Regions from separate parts of the Isoptericola sp. NPDC056578 genome, predicted to be linked through region 3. Evidence: predicted binding sites of a transcription regulator. Region 3 holds the regulator's gene; each other region holds the start of a gene.
The links. The regulator LexA, encoded in region 3, represses DNA repair genes until DNA is damaged. The targets are predictions, from matches to a motif close to TCGAACANNTGTTCGA.
Positions count from the first base shown of each region.

Region 1: the regulator LexA is predicted to act here: its motif matches at 4,354-4,369, upstream of ruvA (Holliday junction branch migration protein RuvA).
Region 2: the regulator LexA is predicted to act here: its motif matches at 1,560-1,575, upstream of ACFQ80_RS00855 (DUF222 domain-containing protein).

Region 1 covers NZ_JBHTVC010000002.1:49,792-57,273, reverse strand. The annotation lists gene ACFQ80_RS01215 (signal peptidase I) at 1-451, shown strand, start outside; gene ACFQ80_RS01210 (hypothetical protein) at 655-1,203, shown strand; gene ACFQ80_RS01205 (hypothetical protein) at 1,193-2,092, shown strand; gene pdxT (pyridoxal 5'-phosphate synthase glutaminase subunit PdxT) at 2,164-2,808, shown strand; gene ACFQ80_RS01195 (YebC/PmpR family DNA-binding transcriptional regulator) at 2,816-3,574, shown strand; gene ruvC (crossover junction endodeoxyribonuclease RuvC) at 3,684-4,274, shown strand; gene ruvA (Holliday junction branch migration protein RuvA) at 4,399-5,034, shown strand; gene ruvB (Holliday junction branch migration DNA helicase RuvB) at 5,027-6,130, shown strand; gene yajC (preprotein translocase subunit YajC) at 6,297-6,740, shown strand; gene secD (protein translocase subunit SecD) at 6,914-7,482, shown strand, end outside.
Region 2 covers NZ_JBHTVC010000001.1:172,648-180,129, forward strand. The annotation lists gene ACFQ80_RS00855 (DUF222 domain-containing protein) at 21-1,502, opposite strand; gene ACFQ80_RS00860 (S66 peptidase family protein) at 1,685-2,725, shown strand; gene ACFQ80_RS00865 (isocitrate lyase/phosphoenolpyruvate mutase family protein) at 2,771-3,556, opposite strand; gene ACFQ80_RS00870 (hypothetical protein) at 3,713-4,552, shown strand; gene ACFQ80_RS00875 (hypothetical protein) at 4,549-5,475, shown strand; gene ACFQ80_RS00880 (YidH family protein) at 5,541-5,903, shown strand; gene ACFQ80_RS00885 (hypothetical protein) at 5,917-6,267, shown strand; gene ACFQ80_RS00890 (Pr6Pr family membrane protein) at 6,321-6,944, shown strand; gene ACFQ80_RS00895 (alkyl/aryl-sulfatase) at 6,934-7,482, opposite strand, start outside.
Region 3 covers NZ_JBHTVC010000017.1:60,197-67,678, reverse strand. The annotation lists gene hflX (GTPase HflX) at 1-1,557, shown strand, start outside; gene ACFQ80_RS09205 (ATP-dependent DNA helicase) at 1,657-3,726, shown strand; gene ACFQ80_RS09200 (L-lactate dehydrogenase) at 3,736-4,695, shown strand; gene lexA (transcriptional repressor LexA) at 4,747-5,583, opposite strand; gene ACFQ80_RS09190 (LysM peptidoglycan-binding domain-containing protein) at 5,853-6,182, shown strand; gene nrdR (transcriptional regulator NrdR) at 6,287-6,793, shown strand; gene ACFQ80_RS09180 (DUF5302 domain-containing protein) at 6,926-7,060, shown strand; gene serA (phosphoglycerate dehydrogenase) at 7,204-7,482, opposite strand, start outside.

The DNA.
Region 1 (7,482 bases), on a different contig from region 3:
ACAGGTGGTCACCTACCAGCTGCGCTCCGGTGACCCGACGGTCGTGACCCATCGCGTCGTCGGGCTGGGCACGACGGCCGGCGGTGAACGGACCCTGCTCACGCAGGGGGACGCGAACGACGTCGCCGACGCGCAGCCAGTACGTGACGTGCAGGTGCGGGGCGTGCTCTGGTACGCCGTGCCGCAGCTCGGCCGCGTCATGGGCGTGGGGTCGCCGCAGCAGCGGCAGGTGATCACGACCGCCGCGGCCGTCGGCCTGCTCGGGTACGCCGGCTGGCTCGTCGCAGGGGAGGCCCGGGAGCGGCGCTCCCGGAGGGGCGAGGGGCCGTCGCCGGGCCTGGAGACCTGGTGGCCGGAGCAGGTGTCGCCGCCCGGCGCGTCACGTGCCGTCGAGCCCTCCGCGGAGCCTTCCTCGGGGGAGCCATTCTCGGGCCGGGAGCCGGTGCGGTGAGCGGAGCGCGCGAGGTCCCGTCCCCGCCTCGACCCCGTCGCCGCGGGTGGGCAGCGACTCCCGCGCGCCGGCTGGCGGCCGTCCTGGCCTCGGGCGCGTTCCTCCTCCCGGTCGCCCCGGCCGCGGCCGGCGTCGTCCCCGTCGCGGGAGGGGGCGCGGGAGGAAACGCGGGAGGGGACCCCGACGGAGGCGTCGCGCTCAGCGTGGACGGCCGCGGGTGGTCGGACGACCTGAAGGTGCCGCTGTTCGAGGCCTCGCCGTGGGTGCCGGGGGAGACGCGGCGCTCGGTGCTGCTGGTGCGCAACGACGGTCGCGGCACGGCCGACGGTCAGGTGGCCGTGGCCCTGGGGGCGGGGACGGGCGACGGGGCCGGGGCGCTCGCCGACGCCCTGCGCGTCCGGGTGCGCCCCGCGGGCGACCCGTGGACCGCCACCGGGCGGCCGGTGCCCGTACGGCTCACGGAGTCCGAGGTGCTCCCGGTGTCGCTCGAGGTGACCCTCGCTGCGTCGGCGGGCGACGACACCCAGGGCGCGACCGTGCCTCTCGACGTCGTGGTGACCCTCGTGGGCGACGCGCCGACGGGCGACCGCCCACGCGACGAGCCGGCGCCGGACGACGACGCGCGTGCCGCCGCCCTCCCCCGCACCGGCGGGTCCCCGGCGCTGCCGCTGCTGGCCGCGGCCGGCGCGGTCCTGCTGGGCGCGCTGCTGCGGTGGGCGGCCGCGGCGAGGGAGGGGCGTCGTGGTGGTTGAACGGTCCGGCCGGCGCCCGGCGGGGATGCGCCGGGTCGCGGTCCTGGCGGTGGTGGCGCTCGTCGGCGTGCTCGCGGGCGGCGGGGTCGCGTGGGCCTGGTGGCAGGGGGAGGCCACGGCGACGGCCCCGACGTCAGCCCTCCGGGCCGGCGCCGTCGACGTCCAGGTCGTCGGGCTCGGCAACGAGCTCGTCGGTCGTGGCGGCAGCGTCACGGCGACCGCGCTGGGGCTCACCGGGGCCGTGCCGGGGTCCGGCGACTCCGAGATCGTCACGGTGCGCAACGGCGGCTCGCGGCCGACGACGGTGACCGCCACGCCGACGCGGACCGGGACCCTGGGCACGTCGTTCACCACCAGCGCGTCGTTCGGCGCCGCCGACACCGGGACGGGGTGCGGCACGGGCAACGGCACCTCCACGACCATCCCCGCGGGAGGGACGGCCGCGCTGTGCGTGACCGTCGCGCTCTCCGCGTCGGCGCCGTCGTCGGTGCAGGGGCAGGCAGGCGGGGTGTCCGTCGCGCTCGCGGCCTCGCTCGGGGGCACGGCGTGGACCGACACAGGCACGGTCGTCAGCGGCGCCGTGAGCGCGGCGACCGTCCCCGCTCCCACCCTCTCGTGCGGCGCGCTCGGTCTGGTGTCCGTCACGTTCAACTGGACGGCGGTCGCCAACGCGACCCGGTACCAGTTCACCTTCGGCCCTGCCGCCACGCCGACCACCGCGCAGGTCCCCGCCGGCACCACCGCCTACCAGGTGACCGGCGTCGCGACGAACGCCACGGCACGGGTGCGCGCCGAGCGGGTCTTCACGGGCAACGTCGTGTGGACGTCCGTGTCGTCGAACACCCGCACCTACAACATCGCCCTCGGCCTGATCGGGACGTGCGCCTGATCGGGACGTGCGCGGGACGTGCGCCTGAGCGGCCGTCGGCCGGGCGGATCCGTGGCCCCTACACTTCCCCGGTGACCACGACGATCGGAGTCCTCGCCCTGCAGGGCGACGTGCGCGAGCACGCCGCGGCGCTCGAGCAGGCGGGGGCGCGCGCGGTGAGCGTGCGGCGCCCGTCCGAGCTGGAGGCCGTCGACGGGCTCGTCCTGCCCGGCGGGGAGTCGACGACGATCGACAAGCTGCTGCGGCTCTTCGAGCTCGCCGACCCGCTGCGGCGGCTGATCGGCGAGGGTCTGCCGGTGTTCGGCTCGTGCGCGGGCATGATCCTGCTCGCCGACCGCATCGAGGGCGGGACCGCCGACCAGCGCACGCTGGGCGGGATGGACGTCGTCGTGCGGCGCAACGCGTTCGGCCGCCAGGTGGACTCGTTCGAGGCGGACCTGCAGGTCGCGGGCGTCTCGGACGCACCGGGCGGCCGCCCGGTGCGCACCGCGTTCATCCGCGCGCCGTGGGTCGAGGAGGCGGGGCCGGACGTCGAGGTGCTCGCCCGCATCCCCGACCGCTGGGCGGACGGCTCCGCGGTGGGGCCCGCCGCCGGTAAGATCGTCGCAGCACGTCAGGGACGGCTGCTCGCCACCGCGTTCCACCCGGAGATCACGGGGGACGCGCGGGTGCACGGGCTGTTCGTCCGGATCGTCCAAGCATCGCGAAGGAGTTAGGGAGCGCATGTCAGGTCACTCCAAGTGGGCCACGACCAAGCACAAGAAGGCGGCGATCGACGCCAAGCGCGGCAAGCTTTTCGCGAAGCTGATCAAGAACATCGAGGTCGCCGCGCGCACGGGTGGCGGCGACCCTGCCGGCAACCCCACGCTGTTCGACGCCATCCAGAAGGCCAAGAAGTCGTCCGTCCCGAACGACAACATCGACCGCGCCCTCAAGCGCGGCTCCGGCGAGGGCGCCGACGCCGTCGACTACCAGACGATCATGTACGAGGGCTACGGCGCGAACGGCATCGCCGTCCTCGTCGAGTGCCTCACGGACAACAAGAACCGCGCCGCCTCCGAGGTGCGCCTCGCGTTCTCCCGCAACGGCGGCAACCTGGCCGACCCGGGCTCCGTGTCGTACCTGTTCTCCCGCAAGGGCCTCGTCGTCGTGCCCAAGGCCGACGGCGTCACCGAGGACGACGTGATGCTCGCCGCCCTCGACGCCGGTGCCGAGGACGTGAGCGACGAGGGCGAGGCCTTCGAGGTGCTCTGCGAGGCCACCGACCTCGTCGCGGTCCGCTCCGCCATCCAGGAGGCGGGCCTCGAGTACGACTCCGCCGACTCCATCTGGCACCCGTCCATGGAGGTCGAGGTCGACGTCGAGGGCGCACGCAAGATCCTGCGGCTCATCGACGCCCTCGAGGACAGCGACGACGTGCAGAACGTCTACGCGAACTTCGACGCCTCCGACGAGGTCATGGCGGCCCTCGACGAGGACTGAGCCCCCCGGGCGGTCCCCGAGCCGCCGAGGTCGTTCCCGATCCCGCGAGGTAGGACCTGCCTCGGCGTATCTCGGACCCCCTCGGCTCGCCGCGTGAGAGGGTGACGACGTGCGCGTGCTGGGGGTGGATCCGGGGCTGACCCGGTGCGGTGTCGGCGTCGTCGACTCGCTGCCGGGGCGGCGGGCGCGGCTCGTCGACGTGGGTGTGGTGGGCAGCGACCCCGCCACGAGCATCGACCTGCGGCTGCTGCACGTCGCCGCCGGGCTGGATGAGTGGCTCGACCGGCACGTGCCCGACGTCGTGGCCGTCGAGCGGGTGTTCGCCCAGCACAACCTGGGCACCGTCATGGGCACGGCCCAGGTGGCCGGCCTGGCGATGGTCGCGGCCGCGCGCCGCGGCATCCCCGTGGCGATGCACACGCCGAGCGAGGTGAAGGCCGCCGTGACGGGCTCCGGCCGCGCGGGCAAGGAGCAGGTGCAGCGCATGATCGCGCGCATCCTCGGGCTCGACGACCTGCCGCGACCCGCCGACGCGGCCGACGCGCTCGCCCTCGCCGTGACGCACCTCTGGCGCCCGGCGGGCGCGCTCCAGGGCGGCGAGCGTCACGAGCTCACCCCCGCGCAGCGCGCCTGGGCCGCGGCCGAGCAGTCGGCCCGCAAGGGCAAGCACCGCGGGGCGCCGTCCCGCACCTCGCGCTGACGGGCGGCCGCTCCCGGTCGATGCTCGTTCCGCTCGTGTCGCGGCGGACGGCGTCGGCGCCCGTTGTTACAGTGACGCCTCGTACGGGTGTTCGACACCAGACCGGCTCGACGGAAGGACCACGGTGATCGCCTCCCTGACCGGCACGGTCACGCACGTGACGCTGGAGCGGGCCGTGCTCGACGTCGGCGGGGTCGGGTACCTCGTGCACGCCACCCCGGGAACCCTGGCCGGCCTCCGGGTGGGGGAGCGGGCGCAGCTGCACACCACGCTCGTCGTCCGCGAGGACTCGATGACCGTGTTCGGCTTCGCCGAGGCGGACGAGCGCGAGGTGTTCGAGACGGCGCAGTCGGTCTCGGGCGTCGGCCCGCGCATCGCGCTCGCCATGCTCGCCGTGCTGACCCCCGACGCCCTGCGGCGCGCCGTCGCGTCCGAGGACCTCGCGGCGCTGCGGCGCATCCCCGGCGTCGGCCCCAAGAGCGCCCAGCGCCTCGTGCTCGAGCTGTCCGGCAAGCTGGGCGCACCGACCTCTGCCGCCACCGGCGCCGCCGTCCCCGACGCGCCGCCGGTCGCGGCGGGGGACCCGGCGCGCGACCAGGTGGTCGAGGCGCTCGTGGGCCTGGGCTGGGCCGCCAAGGTCGCCCAGGACACCGTCGACCGCGTCCTCGCGGACGCCGGTGACGGGGCAGCCGACGGCCCGGTCGACGTCGCCGCCACGCTGCGGGCGGCGCTGCGCTCCCTGGGCGGCCGGCGTGGCTGAGCCGCTGGAGCCGGAGTACGGCGGCGAGCGGCTCGTCACCTCCTCGGCCGACGACGTCGAGCGCGCGGCCGAGGCGGCGCTGCGGCCCAAGAAGCTGGACGAGTTCGTCGGGCAGCGGGTGGTCCGTGACCAGCTCTCCCTGGTGCTCCAGGCGGCGCTCGCGCGGGACGCGTCTCCCGACCACGTGCTGCTGTCGGGGCCTCCCGGGCTCGGCAAGACGACGCTGGCGATGATCATCGCCGCGGAGCTCGGCACGTCGCTGCGGGTCACGAGCGGCCCGGCGATCCAGCACGCGGGCGACCTGGCGGCGGTGCTCTCCTCGCTCGAGGAGGGCGAGGTCCTCTTCATCGACGAGATCCACCGGCTGGCCCGTCCGGCGGAGGAGCTGCTGTACGTCGCGATGGAGGACTTCCGCGTCGACGTCGTGGTCGGCAAGGGGGCGGGGGCGAGCGCGATCCCGCTGGCGCTGCCACCGTTCACCGTCGTCGGCGCGACGACGCGGTCCGGCCTGCTGCCGGCCCCGCTGCGCGACCGTTTCGGGTTCACGGGGCACCTCGACTTCTACGACGCCGCCGAGCTGGAGCGCGTCATCATCCGGTCCGCCGGGCTGCTGGGCGTGGACATCCAGCACGCGGCCGCGCACGAGATCGCCGGCCGCTCGCGCGGCACGCCCCGCATCGCGAACCGGCTGCTGCGCCGCGTGCGCGACTGGGCGCAGGTGCGCGGGGACGGCAGCCTCGACCTGCGGGCGGCCCGGGCCGCGCTGGAGGTCTACGAGGTCGACCCGATCGGCCTGGACCGCCTGGACCGCGCCGTCCTCGACGCCGTCTGCCGCCGGTTCGGCGGCGGGCCCGTGGGCCTGGGCACCCTCGCGATGACCGTGGGGGAGGAGCCGGACACCGTGGAGACGGTCGCGGAGCCCTACCTCGTCCGCGAGGGGCTCCTGGGCCGCACGCCGCGCGGCCGGGTCGCGACGCAGGCCGCGTGGGAGCACCTCGGGCTCGAGCCGCCGCCCGGGGCGTGGGGAGCCCCGCTCGGGGGGACGCTGTTCGACGGGTCCGGCGCCGCCGACGGGGACGCCGGGACGCCCCAGTAGACTGGGAGAGCCCCCTGCCGCCGACGGCCCGGGGGCCGGAACTCGACGGGTGCCGTGCTCGTTGGGGGCCGTGTGCGCAGGATCCTGCGCCGGCGCGCCGACCGGTGCGCCCCGACGCCCGGCAGTCGGTCGACGACCGTCGGGCAGCGACAGACAAGGACGCTCCGTGGAACTCATCATCCTCTTCGTGGTCCTCGCCGGCCTCATGTTCTTCATGAGCCAGCGGACGCGCAAGCAGCAGAAGCAGCAGGCCGAGTTCCGGTCGCAGCTCGCGCCGGGCCAGGAGGTCATGACCGGTTCGGGACTGTTCGGCACGGTCGTGGAGATCGACGAGGCGGCCGACACGGTCACCATCGAGACGGTCCCCGGCGGCGCGCAGACCCGCTGGCTGCGCGCGGCCATCGCCAAGCGCGTCGACACGCCGGTCGAGGAGCCCGTGGACGAGGCCGACGAGACCGAGGTCACAACCGACTCCTCCGCGACCGGTACGATCACCTCCGGCGACGGTCACATCGACGTCCCCGACGACCTGTCGAGCCTGGACACCGCGCAGCGGGAGTACCGGGAGCAGCAGCGTCGCGACGAGGGCGAGACCGGCACCACGAAGTGACAGCACCAGCGACATGGGACGGCGGGCGCTCGCGCCCGTCGGCCTGACGACGCGCCGGTCGGGGTGATCCCGGCCGGCGCCATCACGCGTCGGCCCCGCGGCGGCGCGCAGACGGGAAGAGACAGAAGTTGGCGAACTCACGCACGAAGCGGTCGCGTCCGGTACGCACCCTCGTGGTCTTCACGATCCTGACGATCGTCCTGCCGTTCCTCGCCCTCGGCGCCGGCGTCTTCTGGGACGCCAAGTCCGACGCCAACCCGGACGGCGCGAGCTGGGCCCCGGGGCTGGCGCTCGACCTGCAGGGCGGCACGCAGCTGATCCTGAAGGCGGACACCACCGACGGGTCGCAGGTCACGTCGGAGACGATCGACGAGTCGATCAACGTCATCCGCCAGCGCATCGACTCCTCGGGCGTCTCCGAGGCGGAGATCACCGCCCAGGGGCAGAACAACATCGTCGTGGGCATCCCCGGCGAAGTGTCGCAGGAGACCATCGACCTCATCTCGCAGCCGGCGCAGATGCGCTTCCGCCCCGTCCTTACGTACGCCGCGGGCACGCCGACCCCCGAGCCGTCGGCCTCCCCGAGCGCCGACTCCGGTGACGCGGCCGACGACGCCACCGACGAGAGCGCCACCGACGAGAGCGCGACGGACGAGGACGCTTCCGGGGACAGCCCGAGCGGCAAGGGCGCCGGCGCCCCGCTGTCCGTCCCGGCGGACGTCGACCCGTCGGCCACGCCGAC
Region 2 (7,482 bases), on a different contig from region 3:
GAGGGTGCGCGCCGAGCACGTCAGAACGGCGGGTCCGTCAGGTCCACGGGCTCCGGTGGGATGAGCTCGCGCCCGGTGAGATCGACAGGATCGGCGACCGGGTCGCGGGACATGCGTCCCGTCGGTGACGTCCAGACGAGCGTGCCATCGGCCTCTTGCCGTGCCTGCCACTGCGTCTCGTGCTTGAGCACGTGGTGGCGCCGGCACAGGTGGGCGAGATTGTCGACCGTGGTGCGCCCGCCGTCGGCCCACGCGACCGTGTGGTCGACGTCGCAGCGGGCGGCCGGGCGGGTGCAGCCCGGGAAGCGGCAGGTGCCGTCGCGCGCCTCGAGGTAGGTGCGCAGTGCCGCAGGGACGGCGTACGTGCCAGGGTCGGCGGACAGCAGCGTGCCCGACACCGGGTCGACGAGCAGGCGGCGCAACGAGGGCGCCCGGGCTGTGAGGAACGCCGCGACCCCCGGGTCGATCGCGCCGTGATCCGTCAGCTCGGCCGGCTCGCCCGAACGGCCGAGCAACGTCAGCACCGGCACAGTGACCCGTACCCGCGGCGTGATTCTGCGGGCATGGTCGGCAAGGTCCGGTACGAGACCTGCGACCAGCTGTGCCGCCAGCCCTTCTCCGGGCCGCGCCGCACCGGTGCCGGACACCTGCGCACCGGAGCGCGTCACCGTGTCGGGGTGGGGACCGGGCGAGGCCTCGGTTCCGGCCAGCAGGAGAGCGGCATACGCGTCGGCGCGGAGCTGGCCCACGGTGCGATCGTCTCCGGCCTCTCGGGCGGTGCGTGCTGCGGTGGTCAGGCGGTCGTGGGCCGCGTGGGCGGTCGTGGCGGGGAGGTAGGCGCTGAGCCAGGCCATGCCGTCGGCCGCGGGGTCGACGAACACGGCGCGCTTCGCGGACGCCCTCTGGTGCCGTCGCTCGAACGGCTCAGGGTGCGCACGGTCCCGGGCACGGCGCAGGAAGGCACGGAACTGGGCCAGCGTCGCCGTCGCCGCCCGCGGGAGCGCCTCGGCCTGGACGGCGGCTCGAGCCTGGGCGTCGGGGAGGTCGGCGAGGACGTCGGCCATCGCCGTCGCGTGGCGGGCGCCGATCCGGCCGCGGCACAGCTCGGCGAGCGTGGCGGAACCGGACGAGGTCAGGGTCCGTGCGGTCTCGACGAGGTGGTCCGCCTGCCGCTCGCCGACCCGCAGCGTGGTCGCGACGTCCGCCACGAACGCGCGGCGGGCCAGCTCGTGCTGACGCGCCGTACCCGCACGCAGCACCCGCAGCTGCTCGCCCGCCAGCAGGTCGGGCTCGCACCGCGCGGCGGCCCGGCGCGCTCGCTCGACGGCCAGGAGCTTCTTGCCCTCCAGGGCGTCGAGTCGCGCCTGGATCCGCGCCAGGTCGTCCAGGGCGACCGAGACGTCGTGGACCGTCGTCGGGCCGACCGGGGAGAGCACGTCGTCCCACGGCGTGGTGACGACCGGCAGGTCGTCGAGCGCTTGCTCGAGCACTGCGGCAGACATCCCCGCGTCACCTCCTCGACGTCGAGCGAGAGTCAGAGCCTGTGTTCGTGCCATGGCTCGAACATGTGTTCGAGCCTAGCGAGGAACCCGACCCCGCACCAGGCCCGATACGCACCTGTGGAAAACCGTCGAGGCCCGCGAATCCCGTTGCCCGGTGTCCGGCGCTCGGGCAGAGTCCGGCCATGACGATCCGCTACCCCCGCCCCCTGCGCCCCGGCGACACGATCGGCGTCACCGCGCCGTCGGCGGGTGTCGCGACCCCGCTCCACCGGCGACTGCTGCACGCCGCCGACGTCGTGCGCGCGAAGGGCTACGACGTCCGTCTCGGCGAGACGCCCACGGGCGAGGGGATCGTCAGCGCCCCGGCGGACGTGCGCGCGGCGGAACTCACGACGATGCTCACGGACCCGGCCGTGCGCGCCGTCGTGCCGCCGTGGGGCGGGGAGCTGGCGACGGACCTGCTGGGACGACTCGACTGGGACGCGCTCGCCGCGGACCCGACGTGGCTGGTGGGGTACTCCGACGTCTCGACGGTCCAGCTGCCCCTCACGCTGCGCACCGGCGTCGCCACGCTGCACGGCCAGAACCTCATGGACACGCCGTACGACGTGCCCGCCGGCCTGCTCGGCTGGTGGGAGGTCGCCTCGGCGGCGCAGGAGGGGGAGGAGCTGGTGCAGCGCTCGCCGCGGCGGTACCGCTCGTCCGGCTGGGACGACTACGAGAACGAGCCCCAGGTGTCGACGTGGACGCTCGACGCCGCCGGCTCCTGGCTGCGTCTCGACGGCGAGGACCCGGCCGCGCCGGTCGATGTCCAGGGGCGGGTGATCGGCGGCTGCCTGGAGACGGTCTCGCTCCTCGCGGGCACGCCCTACGGCGACGTGGCCCGGTTCGCCGCGGAGCACGCGCCGGAGGGCCTGGTCGTCTACCTCGACATCCTGGAGTGGGACGCGTTCGCGGTCGGCCGGGCCCTGTGGGCGATGCGCCACGCGGGCTGGTTCGACGCGGCGAACGCGGTGCTGGTGAGCCGCACGCACGCGCCCGACGGGGACGGCTTCACCCAGCACGACGCGGTCCGGGACGCGCTGGGGGACCTGGGGATCCCGCTCCTCGCGGACGTCGAGTGCGGGCACGTGCCGCCGTACCTCGCGCTGGTGAACGGGGCGCTCGCCCGCGTCCAGCACGGGCCCGAGGAGTCGGCGATCACCCAGCGCCTCGTTCCCTGACCGCTCGCCGCCTCCTGGCGGTCGCGGCCTGGAGGCCGCGGGCGGTCAGCCCCGGAACGCCTGCGGCATCACGTCGCGCGCCGGGCCGGTGCGGTCGAGGAACCCGACCCCGCCGGCCTGGAGCTCGCGGGCGGCGTCGACCAGCGCGGACAGGGCGTTCCAGGCGAACGTGCCGCCGACGGAGATCCGCGCGACCCCGGCGTCGGCCAGCTCCTGGGGCGTGGGCCCGCCCGCGACGAGCAGGGCGTTGACGGGCCGGTCGACCTCGCGGCAGACGGTCGCGATCGCTGCGGCGTCGCGCAGCCCGGGGGCGTACAGCACGTGGGCGCCGGCCTCCTGGTAGGCCTGCAGCCGCGCGATCGTGTCGGCGAGGTCGTCCCGGCCGTACAGGTGGTTCTCGCAGCGGGCCGTGAGCACCAGGTCGCCGGCCGCCTCGGCCGCGGCGGCCACGCGCTCGACGGCGAGGGCGCGGTCGTAGAGGGGCTCGTCGTCGCGCCCGGTCGCGTCCTCGACGGAGCCCCCGGCAAGGCCGGCGTCACGGGCCTCCGCGACCGTGCGGGCGACGTCGGCGGGGGAGTCGGCGAACCCGTTCTCCAGGTCCGCGCTCACGGGGACGTCGACGGCGGCCGCGAGCGCGGCGGCGTGCGCGAGGGCCTCGTCCCGGGTGACGGCGCCGTCGGGCCGGCCGAGCGTCGCGGCGAACCCGCTGCTCGTCGTCGCGACGGCGGCGAAGCCGAGGGCGGCGAGGACCCGTGCCGACCCGGCGTCCCACGCGTTCGGCAGCAGCAGCGGGTCGCCGGGGCGGTGCAGGGCGAGGAAGTCGGCGCGCATGCCGGGCACGCTACCGACGGGCGCCGACACGGGGTGCGGTCGAGGGGTGGGTATCAGTGCGGGATCGCGCGCGCTCTCCACGGGTAGGACGACGCGCGGCACCGCGCGGAGCCCTCTGACCGCGACGACGCGGCCCGGTGCTCCCGGGAGGGCGACATGAGACGAGGACTGGGTGCGCTGACGGTCCTGCTGGTCCTGGTGACGGCAGCGTGCGGGGACGGCGGGGAGCCGTCGGTCGACGACGGCGGCGGCACGGCGACGGGCGGGACGACGTCCGAGGCGACGGTGCCCGGCGACGAGGGCGACGGCGCCAGCGACGAGGGCGACGACGACACCGTCGGCGCCGACGCGGGGGAGGACCTCGAGGAACCGCTGCCGCAGGCGGGCGGCAAGGCCCAAGCCGACCTCCCCGGCCTCCTCATGGGTGGCCAGGACTTCGTGCTCGTCGGCGACGCGTGGTGCGGGCTCGCCTCGATCCAGACGGACGGGTTGCCCGCCGGTGTGACCGTGGAGATCGTGCAGGTGACGGTGCGGACCGCGGGCGCCGCGCTGGCCGGTGCGGAGTGCGGGGAGCCGTGCGCCGGCGTGACGCTCGAGCCCGGCAACCTCTCGTGCGGGGTCGCCGTGCTGCCGCCCGATCCGGGGACCGAGCTGGTCGACGTCTCGTTCGACGCGACCGCCACCTGCAGCACCCAGGGAGAGTGCGACCAGCTCCGACAGGACCTGGAGGTCGGGAGCGTCTGGTCGATGTGCCATCCGCCCGGTGACGTCGGGTACGACTGCGACCCGGCGACCGTCGAGTCCTCCGGAGCGGCGACGGACGAACCGGGCGAGACGGAGACCGGGGAGTCGAGCGAGGCGCCGGAGAACGAGGTGACCGAGACGCCGGAGGGCGAGGTCACGCCGGGACCTGCCGACGAGCCCAACGACGAGCCCACCGACGAGCCCACAGACCAGGCCACCGAAAAGCCCACCGAGGAACAGGGGCTGCCGTGACCCAGCAGTCGTCACCGGCCGCGCACGAGCCGAGCGTCCTGACGCGCGTCTGGTCGGTGCTGGGCACGGTGGTCGCCCCGGCGACGTTCGTCACGGCGATCCTGTTCTACTTCGGCTACGTCACGACGCGCGCGCAGTACCTGTACTTCGGCGTGGACGTCGACCTGCTCGGCTACAGCACGCAGGAGTTCGTCATGCGCAGCCCGCAGCCGCTCCTGGTGCCGATGCTCGCGGTGCTGCTCGTGGGGGCGGCGCTGGTGCTCGCGGACGCGACGCTGCGGCGGCGGCTCGCGGGGGCACCGGAGCCGGTGGTGCACCGGTGGACGCTCGCGTCGACGGTCGGCGGCGCCGTCGTGCTGGCGGTCGGCGTGGCGCTGATCGTGGCCTACCCGGCGCTCGCGGCCTGGGCCCCGTACCCCTTGGTGACCCCGCTCGTGATCGGCGTCGGGTCGGCGGGCCTCGCGTACGGCCTCACCTGGTCCCACCGGCGGCGGGCCACGGCAGCGCACGCCGCCGGCGCCGACGGGACGCAGGGGCCGACGCCGGGCACCGACCCCGCGCGCACCGCCGTCCTGCTGCTGGTGCTCACGGTGGTCGCCTCGCTCTTCTGGGCCACGGGCACGGTGGCGGAGTGGACGGGACGGGGCCAGGCCAAGGCGCTCGCCCGCGACCTGGGCGGCCTGCCCGCCGTCGTCGTCGACACCCCGCAGCAGCTGGAGGTGGGCGACCCGGCCGTGGTGGAGGAGGACCTCGCGGCCGGGGACGGCGCGTACCGGTACCGCTACCGCGGCCTGCGGCTGCTGGTCGAGGGCGGGGGCTCCCTCTTCCTCGTCCCCGAGAGGTGGTCGCCGCACGGGTCGACGCTGGTCGTGCCGCTCGACGACGTCCGCGTGAAGCTCCGGTTCGTCAACGACCCGCCCTGAGCGCTCCCGCGCCTGCTGCGGGAGGATGTCGGCAGCACCCGCAGAGACGAAGGAGGCACGTCGACGTGAGCCGCGAGCGTTTCCCGCGCTGGGTCTACGAGAGGGGCACGGAGCCCGACCCGCGGTTCTCGCTGGCCAACGAGCGCACCATCCTCGCGTGGCTCCGCACGGCCCTGGGGCTCATCGCGGGCGGCACGGCGCTCGAGGCGCTGGACCTGCCCATGGAGCCGCACCTGCGCCTCACGTCCGCGATCGTGCTCCTGGTGGCGGGTGCCGTCGTCCCGGTCGCGGCAGCGGTCGAGTGGGCCCGCTCGGAGCGCGCCATGCGCGAGCACGGGCCGCTGCCGGGGGCGATCACGGGGTTCGTGCTGGTCGTGACCATCACCGTCGTGGGCATCCTCGTGCTGCTCGCCCTGCTGCTGCACTGAGGGCCACGCCGACATGACGGACCGTCCCCCGCCCCTCGTCGGGCCCGAGCGCGACCGCGGCCTCCAGGCCGAGCGCACCGCGCTGGCCTGGCGCCGCACGCTGCTGTCGTTCACGGCGGCGTGCGCGGTGGCGTGGCAGACGCTGCCCGGGGTGGACGGCGCGACGTCGTTCCTCCTCACCGCGGCGGTCGCGCTGGTGCTCACCCCTCCGCTGTGGTGGTTCGCCAAGCGGCACGCCGGGCACACGCACCGGCACCTCGACACCGCGGAGCCGCGCCTCCGGCACGGCCGGCGGATCGTGCTGATGTGCGCGGGCACGGCGCTGCTCGGGCTGGCCGGGCTGGTGGCCGTCGTCTTGTTCTGACGGCGCCGACGGGAGTGACGGCCGCATGCCGACGGATGCGGTTCACTGTGCCCATGTTCGTGCTCGTGGGCCTGTTCCGGCTCCTCGTCGTCGCGCTCGGTCTCGTCGGCACGCGCGCCATCTGGCGCGACGGCGACGTCGAGGGCTTCGTCTACTTCACCAACCTCACCAGCTTCCTGACGGTGGCGGTGTTCGGCTGGGCGGCGGTCACGACGCTGCGGCGCCGGGAGCCGCCGCCCGTCCGGGCGAAGGGGCTGGTGACCCTCGCCGCCGCCATCACCGGGCTGGTCGCGTGGCTGGTCCTCGAGCCGGAGTCCCCGGACGCCCCCGCCGTGTTCCTGGGGCTCACGGACGGGCAGGTCGAGCACCGGGCGCTGCCGCTCGCCGTCGTGCTCGACTTCCTGCTGCTCGACCCGCACCGCCGCGCCCGCCTGCGCGACGCGGGCCTGTGGATGCTCTTCCCGGTGCTCTACTTCGGCGCGATCCTGCTGCGGGGACAGCTCAGCCCGGGCAGCGAGTACCCGTACGGGTTCATCGACCTGGACGCCCTCGGGTGGGGCGGGCTGGGGCTCAACCTGGTGCTCTACGGCGGCGCGTTCTACCTGCTGGGGCTGCTCATCGTCGCCGTCGACCGGGTGCTCCCGGCCCGCCCCCTCCTCGGCGGCGTCAGGGCGTGACGATGGCGAAGTCCGGGTCGCCGGGGTCGAGGACGGCGGTGAGCCGGCCCAGGACGGCCGCGTCGCCGTCGACCTGGATGCCGGCGTCCGCGAGCCCGTCGGGCGTCACGCCGCCGAGGGCGAGCGCGGGCAGCGCGCGCGTCGTCGTGGTGAGCGTCAGGTCGGCGTCACCGGCCTGCGTCGCGGCGCTGTACGTGAGCACGCCGTTGCGGAGCCACAGCCGGTAGCGCTCGCCGGAGTCGGTGAGCACGACGTCGATGGTGAGCCGCTCGTCCCAGGCGCGCGGCCCGTCCACCTGGATGGCGATGGCGTCGAACAGCATGGCGGGCGTCAGCGCGGCGATGATGTCGTTCGCCGCGGTCTGCGTCGGGGTACCGAAGCTGCCGTCGCGCAGCTCGGTCGCGCCCGACAGGTAGACCGAGCGCCAGGTCCCGTTCTCGGCCCCGTAGCCCAGCTGCTCGAACGTGTCGGCGAGGAGCTCCTTCGCCCCGGCGTGGTCGGGCTGGGCGAACACGACGTGGGTCAGCACCTCGGCGAC
Region 3 (7,482 bases):
AACCCCGACACCCCGCAGACCGACGAGACCGCCGGGGCACCCGACGCCGAGACCTCGGCGGACGCGCGTCGCGAGGCCGAGCGCGACGCCCAGGCGATCGCGCAGGACGTCGTCGCCCGGGTGCTCGCACGGGCCGGGACGGCGCGGTCCGAGGGCGCCACGGTGCACACCGCCCACGACGGCGCCCAGCTCGACCTCGAGGAGCGCATCTCGCTGCGCCGCGTCGCCGGGCTCTCCACGGAGCTCGAGGACGTCACCGAGGTCGAGTACCGGCAGCTGCGCCTGGAGCGCGTCGTGCTCGTCGGCCTGTACTCCGGCGGCGAGGCCGCCGCCCGCGACGCGGAGGTCTCCCTGCGCGAGCTCGCCGCGCTCGCCGAGACCGCCGGCTCGCAGGTCCTCGACGGGCTGCTGCAGCGTCGTCAGAAGCCCGACCCGGGCACGTACCTCGGGTCCGGCAAGGCGGCCGAGCTCGCCGACGTCGTCGCGTCCGTCGGCGCCGACACCGTCGTCGCCGACACCGAGCTGGCCCCCTCCCAGCGCCGCGCGCTGGAGGACATCGTCAAGGTCAAGGTCGTCGACCGCACCGCGCTGATCCTCGACATCTTCGCCCAGCACGCGAAGTCGCGGGAGGGCAAGGCCCAGGTCGAGCTCGCGCAGCTCGAGTACCTCCTGCCGCGCCTGCGCGGCTGGGGCGACTCGATGTCCCGCCAGGCCGGCGGCCAGGTGGGCGGCCAGGGCGCCGGCATGGGCTCCCGTGGCCCCGGTGAGACGAAGATCGAGCTGGACCGCCGGCGCATCCGCAACCGGATGGCCAAGCTGCGCCGCGAGATCGCCGCCATGGCGCCCGGGCGCGAGACCAAGCGCCTCGACCGCAAGCGGCACGGCGTGCCGAACGTGGCGATCGCCGGCTACACCAACGCCGGCAAGTCGTCGCTGCTCAACGCGCTCACCGACGCGGGCGTCCTCGTGGAGAACGCCCTGTTCGCGACGCTGGACCCGACCGTGCGCCGGGCCCGCACCGAGGACGGCCGGCCGTACACGTTCACGGACACCGTCGGGTTCGTGCGGCACCTGCCGCACCAGCTCGTCGAGGCGTTCCGGTCCACGCTCGAGGAGGTGGGCGACGCCGCGCTGCTGCTGCACGTGGTCGACGCCTCCCACCCGGACCCCGAGGGCCAGATCGCCGCGGTGCGCGAGGTGCTCGCCGAGATCCCCGGGATCGCGGACGTGCCCGAGGTCGTCGTGCTCAACAAGGCCGACGTCGCCGACCCGGCGGTGGTCGGCCGGGTGCAGCGTCGGGAGCGGCGCAGCGTCGTGGTGTCCGCGCACTCCGGCGAGGGCATGGCCGAGCTGCGCGAGCTGATCGCGGCCGAGCTGCCCCAGCCGCACGTCGAGATCGACCTGGTCGTCCCGTACTCGCGCGGCGACCTCGTGCACCGCGTGCACGAGGCGGGCGGCACGGTCGCCGAGGAGCACCTGGCCGAGGGCACGCGCCTGCGCGGTCGCGTGGACGAGGCGCTCGCGGCCGAGCTCAAGGACGCCGCCGTCGCGGGCTGACGGCCCGCGGCGGGCCGTGCGCCCGCCGCCGGCGAGGCCCGCGGGGCCGGCGGGGGGTGCCGGCCCGGAACGGTCGGCGGGTCACCCTAGGATCGACGGGTGACCTCCGCCGACGCCCCCGACGCCCCGCAGCTCCTCGACCTCGCGGTGGGGGCCCTCGGCGGCGGACGGCGCGAGGGCCAGCGCCGCATGGCCGAGGCGGTGGCGGAGGCCGTCGACGACGGCCGGCACCTCCTGGTGCAGGCCGGCACGGGCACGGGCAAGTCGCTCGCCTACCTCGTCCCGGCCGTGCGGCACGCGGTCGTCGACGGCAGGCGGGTCATCGTCTCCACCGCCACCCTCGCCCTGCAACGACAGGTGGTCACGCGCGACCTGCCGCTGGTCGCCGAGACCGTGGGGCCCAAGCTGCCCCGCCCTCCCAAGGTCGCCCTGCTCAAGGGCTGGCACAACTACCTGTGCAAGCACAAGGTGACCGGCGGCTACCCGGTCGATGGCGCGACGCTCTTCGACCTCCCGGCCGACCCCGGACCCGGCGAGGGAGCAGGCGCCGAGCAGCACCCGGCGCCCTCGAGGCCGCCCGGAGGATCTCGCCAGGGCGGGCGTCGGGACGACGCCGCCACGCTCGCCGACCACGTACGCCGGCTGCACGCGTGGGCCGACGACACCGACACGGGCGACCGGGACGATCTCGTGCCCGGTGTCCCCGACAGGGCCTGGCGCCAGGTGTCCGTCACGGCCCTGGAGTGCCTGGGGCAGCGGTGCCCGCTCCTCGCGGAGTGCTTCCCCGAGCGGGCCCGCGCGGCGGCCCGGGAGGCCGACGTCGTCGTCACCAACCACGCGATGCTGGGGATCGCCGTCTCGGGGAACCCGGGCGTGCTGCCCGAGCACGACGCCGTCGTGGTCGACGAGGCGCACGAGCTCGCCGAGCGCGTGACGGCCGCGGCGACCGTCGACCTGTCGCTGACGGTCGTGGAGCACGCCGCGCGCCTCGCGCGGCGGCACGGCGGCACCGAGACCGAGGCGCTCGACGCCGCCTCGCAGCGACTGGGCAGCCTGCTCGCCACGGCCCCCGCGGAGCGGTTCCCGCTCGGCCTCCCCGACGACCTGCGCGCCGCGGTCGGCGCGGTGCGCGACGCCGCGCGCGAGCTCCTCACCCGGCTCAAGCCCCAGGGCCCGGGCAAGGGGCAGGAGGCGCCGGACGCCGGCACGAAGATGGCGCAGTCGGCCGTCCTGCAGCTCTTCGAGGTCGCGGAGCGGATGGCGGCGGAGGACACGACGGCGGACGTGCTGTGGTGCTCGCGCCCGCCGGAGAACGCGCCCTGGGCGGGCGACGGCGTCACGCGCCTGCACGCGGCGCCGCTGGCGGTGGCGGGGCTGATCCGCACGCACCTGCTGGGCGAGGCCACGGGAGTCTTCACCTCGGCGACGCTCACCCTCGGCGGCACGTTCGACCCGGTGGCGCGGTCGCTGGGCCTCGCCGGCTCGGGCGGGACGGACGAGACGGCCGACTGGACGGGTCTCGACGTCGGCAGCCCGTTCGACTACCCGCGCCAGGGGATCCTCTACGTCGCGCGGCACCTGCCCGCGCCTGGCCGGGAGCCGACGACCGACGCCCAGCTCGACGAGATCGCCGGGCTGATCGAGGCCGCCGGAGGACGGACCCTCGGGCTGTTCTCGTCCCGCCGGGCGGCGCAGGCCGCGGCCGAGGCGATGCGCGAGCGGCTGGACGTCCCCGTGCTGTGCCAGGGCGACGACCAGCTCCCGACCCTCGTGAAGGCGTTCGCCGACGACCCGGCGACCTGCCTGTTCGGCACCCTCTCGTTGTGGCAGGGCGTCGACGTCCCGGGGCCGAGCTGTCAGCTGGTGCTGGTGGACCGGATCCCGTTCCCGCGCCCGGACGACCCGGTGAAGGCGGCGCGGGCGCGGTCCGTGGAGCAGGCGGGCGGCAACGGGTTCATGCAGGTCTCGGCCACGCACGCCGCGCTGCTGCTGGCGCAGGGCGCCGGCCGGCTCGTGCGCACGGGCGACGACCGAGGGGTCGTGGCCGTTCTCGACCCCCGGCTCGCGACCGCACGCTACGGGTCGTTCCTCACCCGATCCATGCCGGACTTCTGGCCGACCACGGACGGCGAGCTCGTCCGCGCTGCGCTCCGGCGTCTCGACACCTAGCGTGGGGCCGTGGACGAGACACGCAGGACGACCAAGCTCGCGATCGTCGGAGCGGGCGCGGTGGGTTCCACCCTCGCGTACGCGGCGCTGGCCCGGGGCGCGGCCCGGTCCGTCGCCCTCCTGGACGTCAACCGCGCGAAGGTGGAGGCCGAGGTCCTCGACCTGCGGCACGGGGGGATGTTCATCCCTCAGGCCGAGATCGACGGCTCGGACGACGTGGAGGTGTGCCGCGGCGCCGACATCGTCGCGGTGACGGCGGGGGCCAAGCAGAAGCCCGGCCAGAGCCGCCTCGACCTGGCCGAGGCGACGGTAGGCCTCACGCGCTCCGTCCTGCCGGGCCTGCTCGAGGTGGCCCCGGACGCGGTGTTCCTCATGGTCACCAACCCGGTCGACGTCGTCACCTACGCGGCGCAGGAGATCAGCGGCCTGCCCCGGGGCCGGGTGTTCGGCAGCGGGACCGTCCTCGACTCGTCCCGGCTGCGCGACGCGCTGGCCCGCCACTGCGGGGTCGCGGTCGGGAACGTGCACGCGAACATCGCGGGCGAGCACGGCGACTCGGAGATCGTGCTGTGGAGCTCGGCCACGATCGCCGGCGTGCCCCTCCTGGACTGGCGGCCCTTCCGGGGTCGCCCGCCGCTCGACGAGCCGGCCCGGCAGCGCATCGCGACCGACGTCGTCGAGTCGGCCTACCGCGTCATCGCCGGCAAGGGGGCGACCAACTACGCGGTCGGCCTGGCGGCGACCCGGATCATCGAGGCGGTGCTCAACGACGAGCACCGCGTGATGAACGTGTCCTCCCGCCTCGACGACTTCTACGGCATCAGCGACGTCTGCCTGTCGGTGCCGTCCCTCGTCGACCGGCGCGGCGTGGGGGAGACCATCGACACCCCGCTGTCGGACGAGGAGGTCGCCGGGCTGCGTGCGTCGGCCGAGAGCATGCGGGCCGTGCAGCGCCGGCTGGGCTTCTAACCGGACCGGACCGGACGCGGGGCGCCGGGCGGGGCCGGGGCGGAGCGCCGTTCAGAGGCTGCGCAGCACCGCCACGACCCGACCGAGCACCTGCGCCTCGTCTCCCGGGATGGGCGAGTAGGCGGCGTTCTGCGGCAGCAGCCAGGTGTGCCCGCCGGCCTGCTTGAAGGTCTTGACCGTCGCCTCGCCGTCGATCATCGCGGCGACGACCTCGCCGTTCTCGGCGACGGGCTGGCTCCGCACGACCACCCAGTCGCCGTCGCAGATCGCGGCGTCGACCATCGAGTCGCCCGCGACCTTGAGCAGGAACAGGTCCCCGTCGCCGACGACCTGCCGGGGGAGCGGGAAGACGTCCTCGACGACCTGCTCCGCGAGGATGGGACCGCCGGCGGCGATCCGGCCGACCAGCGGGACGTACGACGGTGCCTGGGCCGGCTGCGCGTCGGAGGCGGCGAGCGACCCCGCCACGAACCCGGGCGCCGCGTCGGCGTCGGGGACGGCACCGCCGGTCGCGGGCGACTCGAGGTCGACGACCTCGATCGCGCGCGGCCGGTTGGGGTCACGGCGCAGGTAGCCCTTGCGCTCGAGCGTGGTGAGCTGGTGCTTGACCGAGGAGGGGCTCGCCAGCCCGACGGCCTCGCCGATCTCGCGCATGGTCGGGGGGTAGCCGCGCGCCTCGACGGAGCTGCGGATGGTCTCGAGCACGCGACGCTGGCGGGGCGTGAGGCGGTCGGACGAGGGCGAGAGCTCGCTCACCGACGCCAGCACGGTCGTGGTGGTGCCGGCCGGGACCGTCGACGCGGCCGCCTCCCCGGGGGTCTCGTCCTGGGCTGCCCATGACGTCGCCGTCGTCGTGGACGCCGGGGCCTGGTCCCGTCCGCTGGTCATCGCGTTCTCCGTCCTGCAGGGCGCGGCCCGTGGGCGGGCCGATGAAATCCGACAAACCTTCCATCGCGCTGTCGGCCACTCTAAGCCAGTTCCGGCCCGACATCAAACATCTGTTCGATCAGGTCTCGACCGTGTCGCCCCGACGTGGTACACCTAGTACAGCAGTTCGACGTACAGGTGTTCGACGAACGGGTGTTCGACGACGGATGCTCGACGGAGCGGCCGCCCATCGCGGCACCACGTGGACCGGAGGCAGGACGATGCAGAACGTGCGCAGTACCAGCGACGCTCACGGGTTCCTCGGGCTCGGAGGGCTCCGGCTGACCCGCAGGGGACGGGTGGTGGTCGCGGCACTGGTGCTCCTCGTCCTCGTGGGCGCGGGCCTGGTCGGCCAGCGGGCCGTGGCGGAGGCTCCGGGCGCAGGCGTCGAGGTGCGGCTCCAGACGGTGGCGCCCGGCGACACCCTGTGGCAGTACGCGCAGCAGGTGCGGGACACGGGGGACGACCTGCGCGACGTCGTCGCCGAGCTCCGCGACCTCAACGGGCTGACCTCGGCGGAGCTCCAGACCGGGCAGGTGGTCCTGCTCCCGCTGGACTGACGGCATCGCCGCTCCCAGGGATCCTGCTTGCGCGGACGGTCGCCCGCCGCTTACCTTGACGGGCAGCCGGGCGCCGGTCCGGAGCCGAGCGCAGGAGACCAGCGATGCACTGCCCGTTCTGCCGCCATGCGGACTCACGAGTCGTCGACTCGCGCACCTCCGACGACGGCGCGTCCATCCGTCGCCGGCGCCAGTGCCCCGCGTGCCAGCGTCGGTTCACCACGATCGAGACGGCCAGCCTGTCGGTGGCCAAGCGCTCCGGGGTGACCGAGCCGTTCAGCCGGGACAAGGTGGTGGCGGGCGTGCGCAAGGCGTGCCAGGGCCGGCCGGTGAGCTCCGACGACCTCGCCGTCCTCGCGCAGAAGGTCGAGGAGACCCTGCGGGCCTCCGGTCGGCCGGAGATCGAGGCGAACGAGGTCGGTCTCGCGATCCTCGGGCCGCTGCGCGAGCTGGACGAGGTCGCCTACCTGCGCTTCGCCAGCGTGTATCAGTCCTTCGAGTCCCTGGAGGACTTCGAGACCGCGATCACGTCGCTGCGGGCGGAGCACGAGGCGCGCGGGTCGGCGGCCGACGGCGAGCACGCGGCGGCGGGGCGCGCCGCGACGGACTGAGCCGGACGCGCGTCCGGTCCGCGTGAAATGCCCTGGCGTCCGGTAGGCCGCCGGGGCATGCTGGACGGCACCAGGTGCCACGCGGCCCGCCGCGCGAGCACACCCACCCCGACCGACGACGAGGTGACCGTGATGACGGACGACTCGAGGGCGAAGCCCACCGAGGACACGAAGGCGCGCTTCCGGGAGGCGCTGGAGAAGAAGAACGCCGCCAGCCACCCCACCGCCGGCAAGGACGGCAACACCGGCCTGGGGCCGGGTTCGTAGCCCCCGGGGCGGGTGCACACGAGGTCCCCCCGCAAGTCGGGCTGACCAGACGCACGCCCCCAGCTGCCGGACCACCCCCGATGGGGGCCCCCGGATCCCCGGGGCCGCCCTTCGCGCTTCGTCGGCGCGGTCGCCGTGCCGCGTCAGCCTGCCGCGGGACCGGGCGGGAACTCGGGCCGCTCGAACGCGTCGCGGATGCGCAGGCGGATGGTCGAGTCCATGGCCTGCAGCTTGGCCGACGCGCCACGCTGCGTGACGTCCGAGATGTCGGTCACCACGTAGCCGATCTCACCGCGGGTGGCGAGCATCTGCGCCTCGATGTTGGCGCCGTGGTCGGCGAAGACCTGGTTCACGCGGGCGAGGACACCGGGCACGTTGCGGTGCAGCAGCATGATGCGGCCGACTCCCGTGTGCGCGAGCTG